DNA from 2 places in the Halopseudomonas sp. SMJS2 genome. Region 1 is predicted to be linked to the other one. Evidence: riboswitches for the same ligand, from Rfam matches in the RefSeq annotation. Region 1 holds a riboswitch; the other holds the start of a gene.

Region 1 (6,707 bases):
ATGCCGCCGCACTCGGCGTGAATCGGTTTGCCCGCCTCATGGTGAGCGCGGATGGCGGCCAGCATCGACTGGTTGCCCGACAAGGCCTCCAGATGCAGTTCCGGATAGCCTCCCGGCAGATACAGGCTGTCCACCTCCGGCAGTTGGCTGTCAGTCAATGGCGAGAAGAACGTCAGCTCTGCACCCAGACTGCGCAACAGATCCAGGTTGGCCTGATAGATGAAAGCAAAAGCCGTATCCCGGGCCACGCCGATCCGCACCCCGGCCAGCAGCGGCGCGACCGGCGGCTGCAATGCAGCAGCGAAGCTCACGGGTTCTGGCAGGCGAGTGTCGGCGCTCTGCTCCAGCGCATCGGCGGCTGCGTCCAGTCGCGCATCGAGATCCGCCAGCTCTTGCGCCTGCACCAGCCCCAGATGTCGGCTCGGCAACTCCACGGCGGCATCCCTGGGCAACGCGCCGAACCAGCCCATCCCCTCGCCCAGACTGTCACGCAGGATCTCACCATGCCGGGCGCTGCCAATGCGGTTGGCCAGCACCCCGGCAAATGGCAGGTCCGGCTGGAATGTCGCCAACCCATGGGCCAGCGCGCCGAAGGTCTGGGCCATAGCCGCCCCGTCGATCACCGCCATGATCGGCACGCCGAAGCGGCGCGACAGATCCGCCGCCGAGGGCGTGCCATCGAACAACCCCATGACGCCCTCGATCAGGATCAGGTCTGATTCCTGCGCCGCCTGCCATAACAGCCGGCGGCTCTCCTCTTCCCCGACCATCCACAGGTCCAGTTGATACACCGGTTGGCCGCTCGCCCGCTGCAGGATCATCGGGTCGAGAAAGTCCGGCCCACACTTGAACACCCTGACCCGCTTACCATTACGGCTGTGCAGCCGCGCCAGCGCGGCGGTGACCGTCGTCTTGCCCTGCCCCGAGGCAGGCGCGGCGATCAGCAATGCCGGACATTGTGCACTCATCAGAATTCCACTCCCTTCTGTGCCTTGATACCCGCCTTGAAGGCGTGCTTGACCACACCCATCTCGGTCACGGTATCGCCTGCCTCGATCAGTCCAGGCGGTGCACCACGCCCCGTCACCACCACATGCTGGTGGCTCGGGCGGGCGGCGATATCGGCCAGCACCTGATCCAGCTGCACATAGCCGTATTTGAGCGCGATATTCAGTTCATCGAGAACCACCAACGACACACTCTCATCGCGCATCAGTTCCACCGCTACCGCCCAGGCCGCCTGCGCCTTGACGATATCGTCCTGGCGATCCTGGGTTTCCCAGGTGAAACCGGCACCCATCACGTGATAACGCACCTGCTCCGGGAAACGACGGAAGAAATGCTCCTCCCCGGTACTGGCAGCACCCTTGATGAACTGGACGATGCCTATCTGCATGTCATGACCCAGGGCGCGCGCCGCCATGCCGAAGGCAGAGCTGCTCTTGCCCTTGCCGTTGCCGGTCAGCACCAGCAGCAGCCCGCGCTCCTCGCGGGCCAGGGCAATCTTCTCATCGACCACCGCCTTCTTGCGCTGCATGCGCTGGCGGTGGCGCTCATCCCGTTCGTTGGATTCGCTCATGCCTTGCGGCCCTCGGCGAGCCGCTGGCGGGCCAGCAGCTGCCAGCCAATATAGAGCACCGCAGCGATGGCCACATAGAAGGCCAGCGAGCCGAGGTACTTGGGATAGTAGTTCGCCAGACGCTCGACGGTGCCGAGCAGAGTCGGGTCGGGATAACGCCCCGAGAACCAGTAGAAGCCGCCACTGGAGAAGGTCTGGCAGACCAGCGCACTGGCAGCCATGACTCCGGCCAGCACCAGCAGACTGATCGGCTGCTCACGATGCCAGCCAGCGTACAGCCGACCGCCCAGCCACAGCGAGCCATAGGCAGGCAGCAGCATCCAGTAGGCCAGCGTCATGCAGTGATGCCCTGCGCTGTTCCAGCCGACGGTCATCACATCCATGAACACCGCCTGCAGAAACAGCAACGGAAAGGCCCAGCGCGGACGCAACAGCACACCGGCCAGGAAGAACGCCGCCCAGGATGCGCCGGGCAGATTGACCGTGCTGAAATGGCTGCCCCGGGTGATGGCCATCAACAGCACCAGAACGATACCGACGGCCAACTGACCGCGCTTGGATAGTGCCAACATATGTCATTCTCCTGTGGATGTGGTCTTACTGTTACAAGGGTTGATAACGCACCGTCAGATAGCCTGCGCGCCCCGGCTGCTGATAGCTCGCAGCGGTCTCGTAGTCGGTATCGAACAGATTGCTGATGCGCGCCTGCAGCCGCCAGGCATGGCTGAACCAGTACTCGGCGCGCAGATCGACGGTGTTGTAGCCGTGCAGCTCGTTGCTGTTGGCGGCGTTATCCCAGCGTCGGCCTTCGGCATGCAGACCGGCGCCGACGCCAATGCGGCCGAAACGGCGGTCGATATCCAGGTTGAACATCTGCTCGGCCCGGCGGGCCAGCAGATCGCCCTGCCCCGGGCGAGAGCTGCGGTTGGCGGGGTCCTGCAGGGTCAGGTTGCTGCTCCAGTCCCAGCCCAGCCAGTGGCTGGCAATCTCGAACTCCACTCCCTTGATCACCGCCTTGTCTATGTTCTCCGACAGATAGATGCCACCACCGAGATTCACGCTGGAAATCAGATCTTCCACTTCATTACGGAACAGGTTGACCACCCAGTTACCCCAATCGTGCTCGCCCCGCAATCCGGTTTCGATATTGCGCGAGGTTTCTTCCTTGATATCCGGGTTACCGAAGCCGGGGTAGTACAGCTGGTTGAAAGTGGGGGCCTTGAATGCGGTGCCGTAACTGGCCACCCATTGCAGGTTGTCGGTCAGGCTCAGGCCGTAGGCGATGCTGCCGGTGTTGTAGCGACCGAACTGTTCATTATCGTCATGACGCAGGCTCAGCTGCCATTCATGCACACCACGCTGTCCCAGGTACTGGGCGTAGTAGCCCTTGTTGGTGCGGCGGTTCTCGCTGTAGTTCGTACTGCTGCTGACTTCATCGGTCAGGTGGTCGAAACCCAGGGTCAGCAGGTGGCCAGGCGCAAGATCGATATCGTTCTGCCAACCCAGGCTGTCGCGCCGGGTATCGAAACGGCTGTTGAAAGTGCTGCCATTGAAGGTGTCATTCTTGTCTTCGCTGCGCGCCGCCTGCAGTGTCACCCGCCAGGGTTCGAGCGGTGAGAAGCGGGCATTGAGCCCGTGGGTTTTCAGCTTCGAGTCGTTGTTGGCCTTGTAGCCCGAGTCGAAGTCGCTATGGGAGTGGGATTCCAGCGCATGGCCTTCCAGCTCCAGGCCATTGTCGAAACGATAGCCGGCGCGCAGGTTGCCGGAGAGCTCGCGGTAACCATCGTTATCCGGATCACCACGGCCAGGCCGGGCATCGATGCCACGAGTGGACAGACTGGTCACCGCTGCGCTGTACCAGCCTTGCCCGATGCCGCCGGAGACACCGGCACTGCCCCCATGGTGGTTCCGGCTGCCGGCAGTGAGCGACATCCAAGGTTTGGGATCACCACCGGTACCGCGCTTGGTAAAGACCTGGATCACGCCGCCGATGGCTTCGGAGCCATACAGGCTGGAACGCGGCCCACGCACGATTTCGATACGTTCGATCTGCTCGATGGGCAGATTGTGCAACGCGGCACTCCCACTGGTAACCGAGCCAATACGCACCCCATCGATCAGCACCAGCACGTGGTCACTGCTGCTGCCACGAATGCCAAAGGTGCTGGACTTGCCCGCGCCGCCATTGTTGACGATGCTCAGCGCCGGAGTACGGCGCAGCAGATCCAGCATATCGGTCGGCTGCAGGCGCTGGATGGCGCGCTGGTCCAGTCGCGTTACCGCGCCCAGATTGGCACCCAGGGACTGCCCGGTGCGGGTGGCGGTAACGACCTGGTTGTCCAGGGAAAGGGATTCGGCATGGGAAAAAGCGGCCGTGGCCATTAGGGCCATCGCCAGGGAGGTGCGTGCAAACTTCATCTGTGCTCCGTCGCCGTACTCACCCGTACGGCATGGCTGGTTATGCAGTCGGCGAACGGAGTTGGGGAGACGGTTTCAGACCCAGCATGAAAACGCTACACCCGCAGAGCCCGCCGCACTGCTGTGATATGCGACAGGCCGGTCTCCGGGCTCATGAGCGGATGAATATCCGATGATTCGACCTTCCCGTGCAGGCACAGTGGTCGTGCTGAATCATCTGTCAGATAGTACCTTGAGGTAATCCGACTCTCATTTACCGTTGCGGGGGCAGCGCCGGGATAGTCTGGAACAGACGCACCGGCTTCCCTGTTTAACCTGCCGGGCAATACCGGGCAGGAACCTGAAGCGGGTGGAAGACTAAGAGGTTTTCACAGGTAAGTAAAGGCGCCCCCGCCAGCGCCCGAATTCACGCGCCAGCGGGAGAGTCAACCGATGGGGCCGTGGAGATTCCACTCATTCGGTAGAAGGCAAAGCGTAGGCATTTTAGACGCTCAAAAAAAGTCGGGAGCCGGGTTGACCTTGCCATCGTGTCAGGGTTGAAAATTCGAGCATGTCACGCACAAGGAGCGCCATCATGAGTTCTCTTCAATTCAATGTTCAGCAAATGACCTGCAACAATTGTGTTAAACATGTCACCGAAGCGCTGATGGCTGTCGCCGGCGTGACTGACGTCCAGGTCAGCCTCGAGGATAGCAAGGTCACGGTTGCCGGAAGTGCCGACAGTGCAGCGCTGATCAGCGCATTGGACGCAGCCGGCTACCCTGCTGCGGCGGCTGGCGCGCATGCTGGCCACACCACCTGCTGCGGCGGCTGCAGCTGATCAACGATAAATACCAACGAGGAATATGGAATGCGCACCAGACTACGTCTCATAGCTCTTACTGCCCTGCTGATCGGCGGCTTTGCCCAGGCCGCCGACAGTCTGACCATTGACGTGCACCGTGACGCCAACTGCGGTTGCTGCAAGGACTGGATCAAACACATGGAAAGCAATGGCTTCAGCGTCAACGACCATGTCGAAGCCAACATGGCGACGGTGAAACAGGAACTGGGCGTACCACCGCAACTCGGCTCCTGCCATACCGCCGTGATCAATGGTCAGTTCATCGAAGGCCATGTGCCCGCTGCCCAGGTACTGGCGCTGAAGGAACGGCCCGATCTGCTGGGCATCGCCGTGCCCGGCATGCCGATGGGTTCGCCCGGCATGGAATACGGCGACCGCCAGGATCCTTATCAGGTGGTCGGACTGACCAAGGAAGGCGAACTCGAAGTCGTCGCCGAATACCCCGGCAACTGAGTCAGCCCCTGGCGGCTCCGGCCGCCAGAAACGAAAAAAGCCTTTGACCATCACTGATCAAAGGCTTTGTATATGGCGCAGCGGACGGGACTCGAACCCGCGACCCCCGGCGTGACAGGCCGGTATTCTAACCAACTGAACTACCGCTGCGCATCTGTCCGACACCGACACTCATGTGCCTGTCATCGAAGCAGGCGCGCATTCTAATATTTCGTCAGATTAAGTCAAGCCTCGCCTTCAACCATATCGCTTTTATTTGCCATACGCTCATCCATTAACCATCCTGAGAGCAGACCTTCCAACAAAGGAGCTCGACATGTCTGGCATCGGCTGGCTTTTCATTATCATCATTCTTGCTACTGTCATCGGCGGGCTGTATATGTTGCGCAAGACCGCCAACAAGATGCCGATCGGCGATGAGCAGATGAAGCGCATCAAAGCCCGGCAAGCTGAACTCGAAGCGCAAGAGAGGCGGGAGAAGCAACAGGACTGATGCTAGAATGCGTCACTCTCATTTTTAGCCGCGTAACAGGTAGTTCCACAGTATGGTCAATTCACTGCAAGCCCAGTTGCTCAAGGCCGGACTGGTCGACGAAAAGAAACTCAAGCAGGCCCAACGCGCCAAGAAGAAGGCCGCCAAGAACACTCCGGAAAAGGTACATGACACCGCAGCCGCGGTGGAGAAGGCACGTGCCGACAAGGCCGAGCGCGATCGCCAGCTGAACCTGCAACGCCAGGAGGAGACCGCCCGTCGCGAGCGCGAAGCCCAGGCCAAGCAATTGATCGAGCAGGCCAAACTGGACCGCAGCGGCGGGGAAACCGCGTACCAGTTCGTGGCCAAGAACAAGATCAAGAAGATCTACGTCACCGAGGAGCAGTTCGGCAAGCTCAGCCGCGGCAAGCTGGGTATCGTACGGCTCTCCGGGCATTTCGAAATCATCCCGCTGGACGTCGCGGAGAAAGTCGCCGAACGTGCGCCCCACTGGCCAGTAATCATTGCCAAGGTGGAAGCCGAACAGGCTGCAGAAGATGATCCCTATGCCGATTTCAAAGTACCTGACGATCTCATGTGGTAAGCCCTCCCAACCAGACCGGACAGAAATGGCATGACCCAGGCTGCGCCCGCACGCTCTTCCGACACTGATCGCAGCCCTTGGTCGGTATTTCTGATATTTCTGCGTCTGGGCCTGACCTCCTTCGGCGGCCCCGTGGCCCATCTGGGTTACTTTCGCGAGGAGTTCGTTGTACGCCGTCGCTGGCTTGCCGAACGCAGCTACGCCGACCTGGTCGCTCTCTGCCAGTTCCTACCCGGCCCGGCCAGCAGCCAGGTGGGCCTGGCGCTGGGCTTGTCCCGCGCCGGTTACCGCGGTGCGCTGGCGGCGTGGGCCGGCTTCACCCTGCCCTCGGCTCTGG
Region 2 (6,707 bases), 1.1 Mb from region 1:
GTTCGATCTACCGCATGGACTCGCGCAATGCCTATGAGTTCTCCGACTTCGCCGGCTTCCCAGGCAATATCTACCAGCCGGTCGACGCTCCCTCGCCACCTCCGGTGCTGATCGGCGGCACCTTCGATCATCCATTGCTTACCGACAAGACCCGGACCTCCAGCGTGGCGCTGGCCGATGTACTGTCATTCATGGATGAGCGCCTGCAGATCACCCTCGGTGCGCGTTACCAGAAAATCCGCAGTTACGGTTATGACTACAACAGCGGCGTACGCACGGGTGCCTACTCGGAGAGTGAGATCACCCCGGTAGCCGGCGTGCTGTACCGGTTGACACCGGAGCTGTCGCTCTACGCCAACCATATTGAGGGATTGGTCAAGGGCGATGTGGCACCCACCGAGGCTGGCGGCCAGCCGGTGGACAATGCCGGCGAGATTCTGGCTCCCTACAAGACCCGGCAGAACGAAGTGGGCATGAAGTATGACGGCGGCCGTATCGGGGGCAGTCTGGGGCTGTACCAGAGCCGCAAGCAGATGGCAGGCACGGAAAACGGCGTTTACGGGGTTATCGGCCATCAGCGCAACCGCGGCGTGGAGCTGTCGCTGTACGGCCAGGCCACACCGCAGTTGTCAATCCTCGGTGGGGTCAGCCTGCTGGACAGCGATGTGGAAGGCAACGACGCCATCGGCGCACCGAAAGTGCAGGCCAATCTGGGCGTCGACTGGATGGTGCCGACCGTCAGTGGCCTGGCGCTGGATGCACGAGCCATCCATACCGGCAGCCAGTATGCCGACATCGACAACCAGCAGAAAGTCCCTTCCTGGACCCGCTTCGACGCCGGTGTGCGTTACAGCCTGTTGCTTGATGGCGATCAGCAGGTGACCCTGCGCGCCCGTGTGGAAAACCTGGCCGACAAGAAATATTGGGCCACGGCCGGCGGCTATCCCGGTGATGGCTCGCTGATTGTCGGCGCACCGCGCACCTTCATTCTGTCCAGCACACTGGACTTCTGAAACCGCCCGGAGCCTATTGATGTCTGTCCGATCCATGAAAGTCTGGTCCTGGCTGCATACCTGGACCAGCCTCGTCTGCATGCTGTTCATGCTGTTGCTGTGTCTGACCGGCCTGCCGCTGATCTTCCATCATGAAATTGGCCATCTGCTGGGCACCGAAATCGAGGCGCCCGAGATGCCGGCGGATACACCGCATATCAGCCTGGATCGGATACTGCAGATCGGCGAGGCACGCCATCCCAGCCAGGGCGGCATGTTCATTTCCCGCGAGCCCGATGACGACAGGGTCTGGTACCTGACCATGGCCGACACGCCGACGTCCACCAGCGGCCTGCATCAGGTGGCCATTGACGCCCGCACCGGCGAGACCCTCGGCGAGCCGCAGCTGGAAAGCGGCTTCATGTATATCGTCAATTCTCTGCACATCGACCTGTTCGCCGGCCTGCCGGGGATGTTGTTTCTCGGCCTGATGGGCGTCTTGCTGCTGATCTCGCTGATATCCGGCGCGGTACTCTATGCCCCCTTCATGCAGAAACTGGCTTTCGGTGAGGTCCGGCGCCAGCGCACCAAGCGACTCAAATGGCTGGACCTGCACAACCTGCTGGGCATCGTTACGCTGGTATGGTTTCTGGTGGTCGGCGCTACCGGGGTACTCAACGCCTGGGCCGATCTGATCGTCAAGGCCTGGCAGAACGACCAGCTCAGCACCATGCTGGCGCCCTACCACGGCCAGCCGCCGCAGGAACGCGGTTCACTGGAAGCGGCTGTGCAATCCGCCCGCGCCTATCTGCCGGACATGCAGATCCAATTCGTCGCCTTTCCCGGCACCAGCTTCTCCAGCCCGCATCACTACGGCGTCTTCATGCATGGCAATCAGGCATTGACCGCCCACCTGTCGCAACCGGTGCTGGTCGATGCCAGCACTGCTCAGGTGACCGACAGCCGGCCCCTGCCCTGGTATTTCAACGCGCTGCAGTTATCCCGGCCGCTGCACTTCGGTGATTACGGCGGCAAGGCGTTGCAGATCATATGGGCGGTGCTGGATGTGCTGACCATCATCGTGCTGGCCAGCGGACTCTATCTATGGCTTGCCAAACGCGGCAGGCGAAAAGCCGGTGCGTCCGCTCTGGCCCGCACCAACCAGTCTTCGGCCGACGCGAGGCTACAGCCATGAAAGGCACTAGCAACTCGGCAATGCAAATCTGGCGCTGGCCCGTATTGTTCGGCACAGTCAGCGCCGCCGGGCTGATCGTCGCCCTGCTGGGGGATGGCTGGTATGACGTACTGTCCTGCCTGGCGCTGGGGCTGGTCGCCGCCGCCGGCATCTGGCTTGGCGCCGTTGCGCGGGCAGAGCCCTGAACGGCGCGGTCTGATCAGCCTGCTCGCACCTGCGGGTTGACCATATGCCGGGGCGTCTGCCCGAGCAGCGCCCGTTCCAGATTCTGCACCGCCAGCTCCGCCATGACCCGACGCGTCTCATGTGTGGCCGAGCCAATATGCGGTACGCAGACCAGGTTGGGCAGCGCGAACAGCGGTGACTCGGACAGCGGCTCCTGCTCGTAGACATCGAGCCCGGCGGCACGGATCTGTCCGTCGCGCAGCGCCTCGATCAGGGCTGCCTCGTCAACCACCGGGCCGCGGGCGATGTTGACCAGAATGGCGCTGGACTTCATCAGCGCCAGTTCACGTTGGCCGATCAGCTTGCGGGTACGCTCGCTGAGCGGAACGACGACACAAACAAAATCGGCCTCGCCGAGCAGGTCATCAAGGTCGCGAAACTCAGCGCCCAACTCCTGTTCCAGCTCCGGTTTGCGGCTATTGCTGGTGTACAGCACCGGCATGCCGAAACCGAAATGGCCGCGCCGGGCAATCGCCGCGCCGATATTGCCCAGGCCGATAATGCCCAGCGTCTTGCCATGCACATCGCAACCAAAATACTCCGGCCCCAGCCCGCCCCGCCAGTTACCCTCGCGCATCCAACCGTCCAGTTCGACGATCCGCCGCGCAGCCGTCAGCATCAGTGTCATCCCCAGGTCGGCAGTGGTCTCGGTCAATACATCGGGAGTGTTGGTCAGCAGAACGCCGCGCTCATTCAGATAATCCAGGTCGTAGTTGTCATACCCGACCGAAATACTGGAAACCACTTCCAAGCCTGAAGCCGCAGCAAGCTGTGGGCGGCCAAGCTGCCAGCCGGCACCAATCAGGCCGTGTACCGGACCGGCAGCCAGCGCATCCGCCAGCTCGCTGGCTGCACTCAATTGAACGACATTGAAGTTGGCTGCCAGACGCTCGATCAGATCCTGAGCAAGACGATTGAATATCACGACGTTCTTTTTCACAACACAGCCCCCTGGCGTTTAAATCCCGCAGTATAGCTGTTCGACCCGCCACCCCATCGGGATGTTCGGGCCCACCGCGCAGCCGCGGCCCCGAAACGGGACGCGCCAGTCGGGCCGCTACACCTCGCCGCGGATGTACTGCTCCAGCTGCTGGATCAGCTCCTGCTGCTCGGCGATGGTCTCCTTGACCAGGTCACCGATCGACACCAGCCCCACCAGTCGCCCATCTTCCACCACCGGGAGGTGGCGCAGGTGAAGGTCAGTGATCAGCGAGAGGCATTCGGACACGCTCTGCTTCGGTGTCACGGTCGTCACCGGGCTGCTCATGATTTCGCGTACCATGGTGCCCACCGACGCCCGCCCCTTGAGCACACATTTACGAGAGTAGTCGCGCTCACTTATCACGCCTATCACCTGACCGCCCTCGGTGACCGGCAGCGCGCCGATATTATGCTCGGCCATCAACTGCAAGGCCCTGAGCATCGTCTCATCCGCCCCGATGGTATGCACCTGCTGGATCTGCTTGGTCTGGATAACCTGGGCCACGGTTCTCATCTGCTGCTCCTTTTATTTTCTGGTCCGGTGATAACAGTCAAGGATCAATCAAAGCGGCAGGCAAGGCCAAAAGGGTATTTCATGGACTATTGGCCTCCTTATTGCTGACAGCTACCCGCCACTGGCATTCCAGCGGCCCCAACATGTCACGGCTGCTGTAAGTCGCATACTCCAGGCATTCCACCGCTAGCGGTAAGGTGTCCGGTATCACCAATGATTGCAACCGCTGGCGCAGCTCTGTGGCACTGATCGCTCGGCGATATAACCCCAGGGTGATGTGCGGCACGTAGCTAGTCTGCCGAATTTCCCTACAGCCTGCCCCCAGCGCCTCGCGCCAGCGCGACAAGTGGCCCTGCAGGTCGTCCACTGTCAGAAAGGCTGCGCTGGCAAAGCTATCCGGCGCGCCTATGCGTAGCTCGCAGGGCGGCAATGCCAACCGGTCGAGGCCCGTCAGTTGGCGCTGCAGCTGCGCTGACGTGAAATCGTCGTCGTACCTGACACTTTGCCCTTCGAAACCACAGACAAACAAGGTGATATGCGGCTGCCGCCGGCTGGGATGCAACAGGTCCGCCAGCGAGGCCGTGAGCTGGTCGATATGGGCCAGCGCCCGGGGACAGTTGATCGGGATCATCCAGATCGCATAGCGGCTGCGGCCACGGTGCCACTCGGTGTAATCACGCAGCTGCGCAACGGTGGTCTCGGCAAAAGGGACGGTATCGGATAACAGCATGCTCGGCGGCCAACAACGATGGCGAAGATGCGGGCAGTATGCCCTGCCCGCCCGGCGCACTCCAGCCGCAGCTAGCCCTGTGCCATCCGGTCGCTTGTGTTTCCCCGATCAGGGGCATAAGATGCGCCGCTATTCATGCAGGTGTGCCTGATATCAGGCATGAAACGGAAAGCCGGTGCGCTCGCTCAGGTCGAGCAATCCCGGCACTGCCCCCGCAACGGTAATCGACCCCGATCATGGATCGGCGTCCGCTCAAGACCACTGTGCCACGGCATGGGAAGGTGAGCGGATGGGCGTCGAGAGTCCGGAGGCCGGCCCGCATGCAATATCGACTGGTGTTGCGGAGGGCATCACCGTCAAGTGCCGTGCCGGTTTGTCTGTTATCTGCCCCGTCCGCACTTGCTTATCTGCCCTCCTCGAAAGTCATCCGACCTTTTGAGGATTCATAATGAAACTGTCCCGCCTTGCCCTTGCTGTCGCCCTGGCCCCGAGCCTGACTCTGGCTGCCCAGCCTGCTTCCCATGAACAAGCGCTGAAACTCTCCGACACCCTGATCACCGCCAACCGCGATGTGGAACAGCGCAGCGACAGCAGCGCCGCCAATACGGTGTTCACCCGTGCAGATATCGAACGGCTGCGCCCGGCCAGCGTGCCACATCTGCTGACCCAGGTGCCGGGCGTGCAGGTCGCCAATTATGGGGGCCGCGGCGCGACCTACGGCCTGTATATCCGTGGCACCAATACCAGCCAGACCCTGGTGCTGATCGACGGTGTGCGGGCCGGTTCAGCCACCATGGGCGGAGCCGCCCTGCAGTTTCTCAGTGTCGACCAGATCGAGCGTATAGAGGTGCTGCGCGGCTCGCGCTCAGCGATTCATGGCGCGGACGCCATGGGCGGGGTTATCCAGATCTTCACCCGCCGAAGCGAGGGCGAAGGCCTGCGCCCCTACGCGCGCATCGCCGGTGGCAGTGACAGTACCTGGGAGCGCAACCTTGGTCTCTCCGGCGGCAACGAGCGCACGCGCTTCAATTTATCCGCCGGGTTAGAGGAAACTGCCGGTATCGATCGCACCCGCACTTCTTTCGCCAGTGACGCGGATGATGATGGTTACCGCAACCGCTCCTTGGCGCTGAGCCTGAGTCACCAGTTCACCGATGCATTTGAAGGTGGGTTCACCGTACTGGATCAGCGTGGCAAGACCGAGTTTGATAACCCGTTCGGTAACTGGGGCGCTCCAGCTGCTCCCTATGACGAGTACATCATCAGCACCAGCACGCTTTGGTTGGATGGGCGTATCAATGATATCTGGCGCAGCCGTATCGAACTGGGCCACAGCGAGGACAAGCAGGAGAACTTCGACAAACTGTTTCCCGGCAGCACGGTGAATAACAGTTATCGCGATTCGCTGAACTGGCTCAACACCCTGACCCTGGGCAATGGACACAGTCTGCGTCTGGGCGCTGACTACCTGAATGACAAGGTACGCAGCAGCAATGATTTCCAGGTCAGCAACCGGGACAACAAAGCGGTATTCGCCCAGCACAGCTTCCAGGGAGCGCGCTTCGGTACCGAACTGGGCATGCGGCATGACGACAACCAGCAGTTCGGCAACGAAAATACCTTCAACGGTGCGTTGAGCTACCGGCTTGATCCGGATAACCAGTTGATTCTGTCCTACGCCGAAGGCTTCCGGGTACCGACCTTTGCCGATCTCTATTGGCCCTTCGATGGCTTCTATGGCGGCAACCCCGAACTGAAACCGGAGAAATCCCGCAGCTATGAATTGCAGTGGCGCAGCCAGCTTGCCCCGACTACCCAGTTGGAAGCCTCGCTGTACCGCACCGACTTCCGTGACCTGATCGTTACCACCAGCGATTTCAGCACCGTGGACAACATCAATCGCGCCCGCGTCAATGGCTTCGAAGCCACTCTGAAGCAGGAACTCTTCGGCTGGCAGGGTGATCTGGGCATCAGCATCATCGATCCACGCAGCCGTGAAAACGGCCACACCTTGCCGAACCGCGCCCGACGTACCCTGAACCTGAATCTGGATCGCCAGTTCGGCGATAT

Evidence for each region. Region 1 has a riboswitch for cobalamin ahead of btuB (TonB-dependent vitamin B12 receptor). Riboswitches for the same ligand answer to the same signal wherever they lie in the genome.
Region 2: another riboswitch for cobalamin. It lies ahead of QAO71_RS12145 (TonB-dependent receptor); the one in region 1 lies ahead of btuB (TonB-dependent vitamin B12 receptor).

Annotation. Positions count from the first base shown of each region.
Region 1 covers NZ_CP123445.1:1,459,819-1,466,525, reverse strand. The annotation lists gene QAO71_RS06925 (cobyrinate a,c-diamide synthase) at 1-971, opposite strand, end outside; gene cobO (cob(I)yrinic acid a,c-diamide adenosyltransferase) at 968-1,579, opposite strand; gene QAO71_RS06915 (hypothetical protein) at 1,576-2,151, opposite strand; gene btuB (TonB-dependent vitamin B12 receptor) at 2,183-3,997, opposite strand; cobalamin riboswitch at 4,116-4,356, opposite strand; gene QAO71_RS06905 (heavy metal-associated domain-containing protein) at 4,572-4,817, shown strand; gene QAO71_RS06900 (DUF411 domain-containing protein) at 4,848-5,294, shown strand; tRNA gene QAO71_RS06895 (tRNA-Asp) at 5,368-5,444, opposite strand; gene QAO71_RS06890 (DUF2897 family protein) at 5,611-5,787, shown strand; gene QAO71_RS06885 (DUF2058 domain-containing protein) at 5,840-6,370, shown strand; gene chrA (chromate efflux transporter) at 6,401-6,707, shown strand, end outside.
Region 2 covers NZ_CP123445.1:2,558,924-2,565,630, forward strand. The annotation lists gene QAO71_RS12115 (TonB-dependent receptor) at 1-1,013, shown strand, start outside; gene QAO71_RS12120 (PepSY domain-containing protein) at 1,033-2,187, shown strand; gene QAO71_RS12125 (hypothetical protein) at 2,184-2,372, shown strand; gene QAO71_RS12130 (D-glycerate dehydrogenase) at 2,387-3,352, opposite strand; gene QAO71_RS12135 (CBS domain-containing protein) at 3,470-3,907, opposite strand; gene QAO71_RS12140 (2'-5' RNA ligase family protein) at 3,987-4,637, opposite strand; cobalamin riboswitch at 4,760-4,972, shown strand; gene QAO71_RS12145 (TonB-dependent receptor) at 5,086-6,707, shown strand, end outside.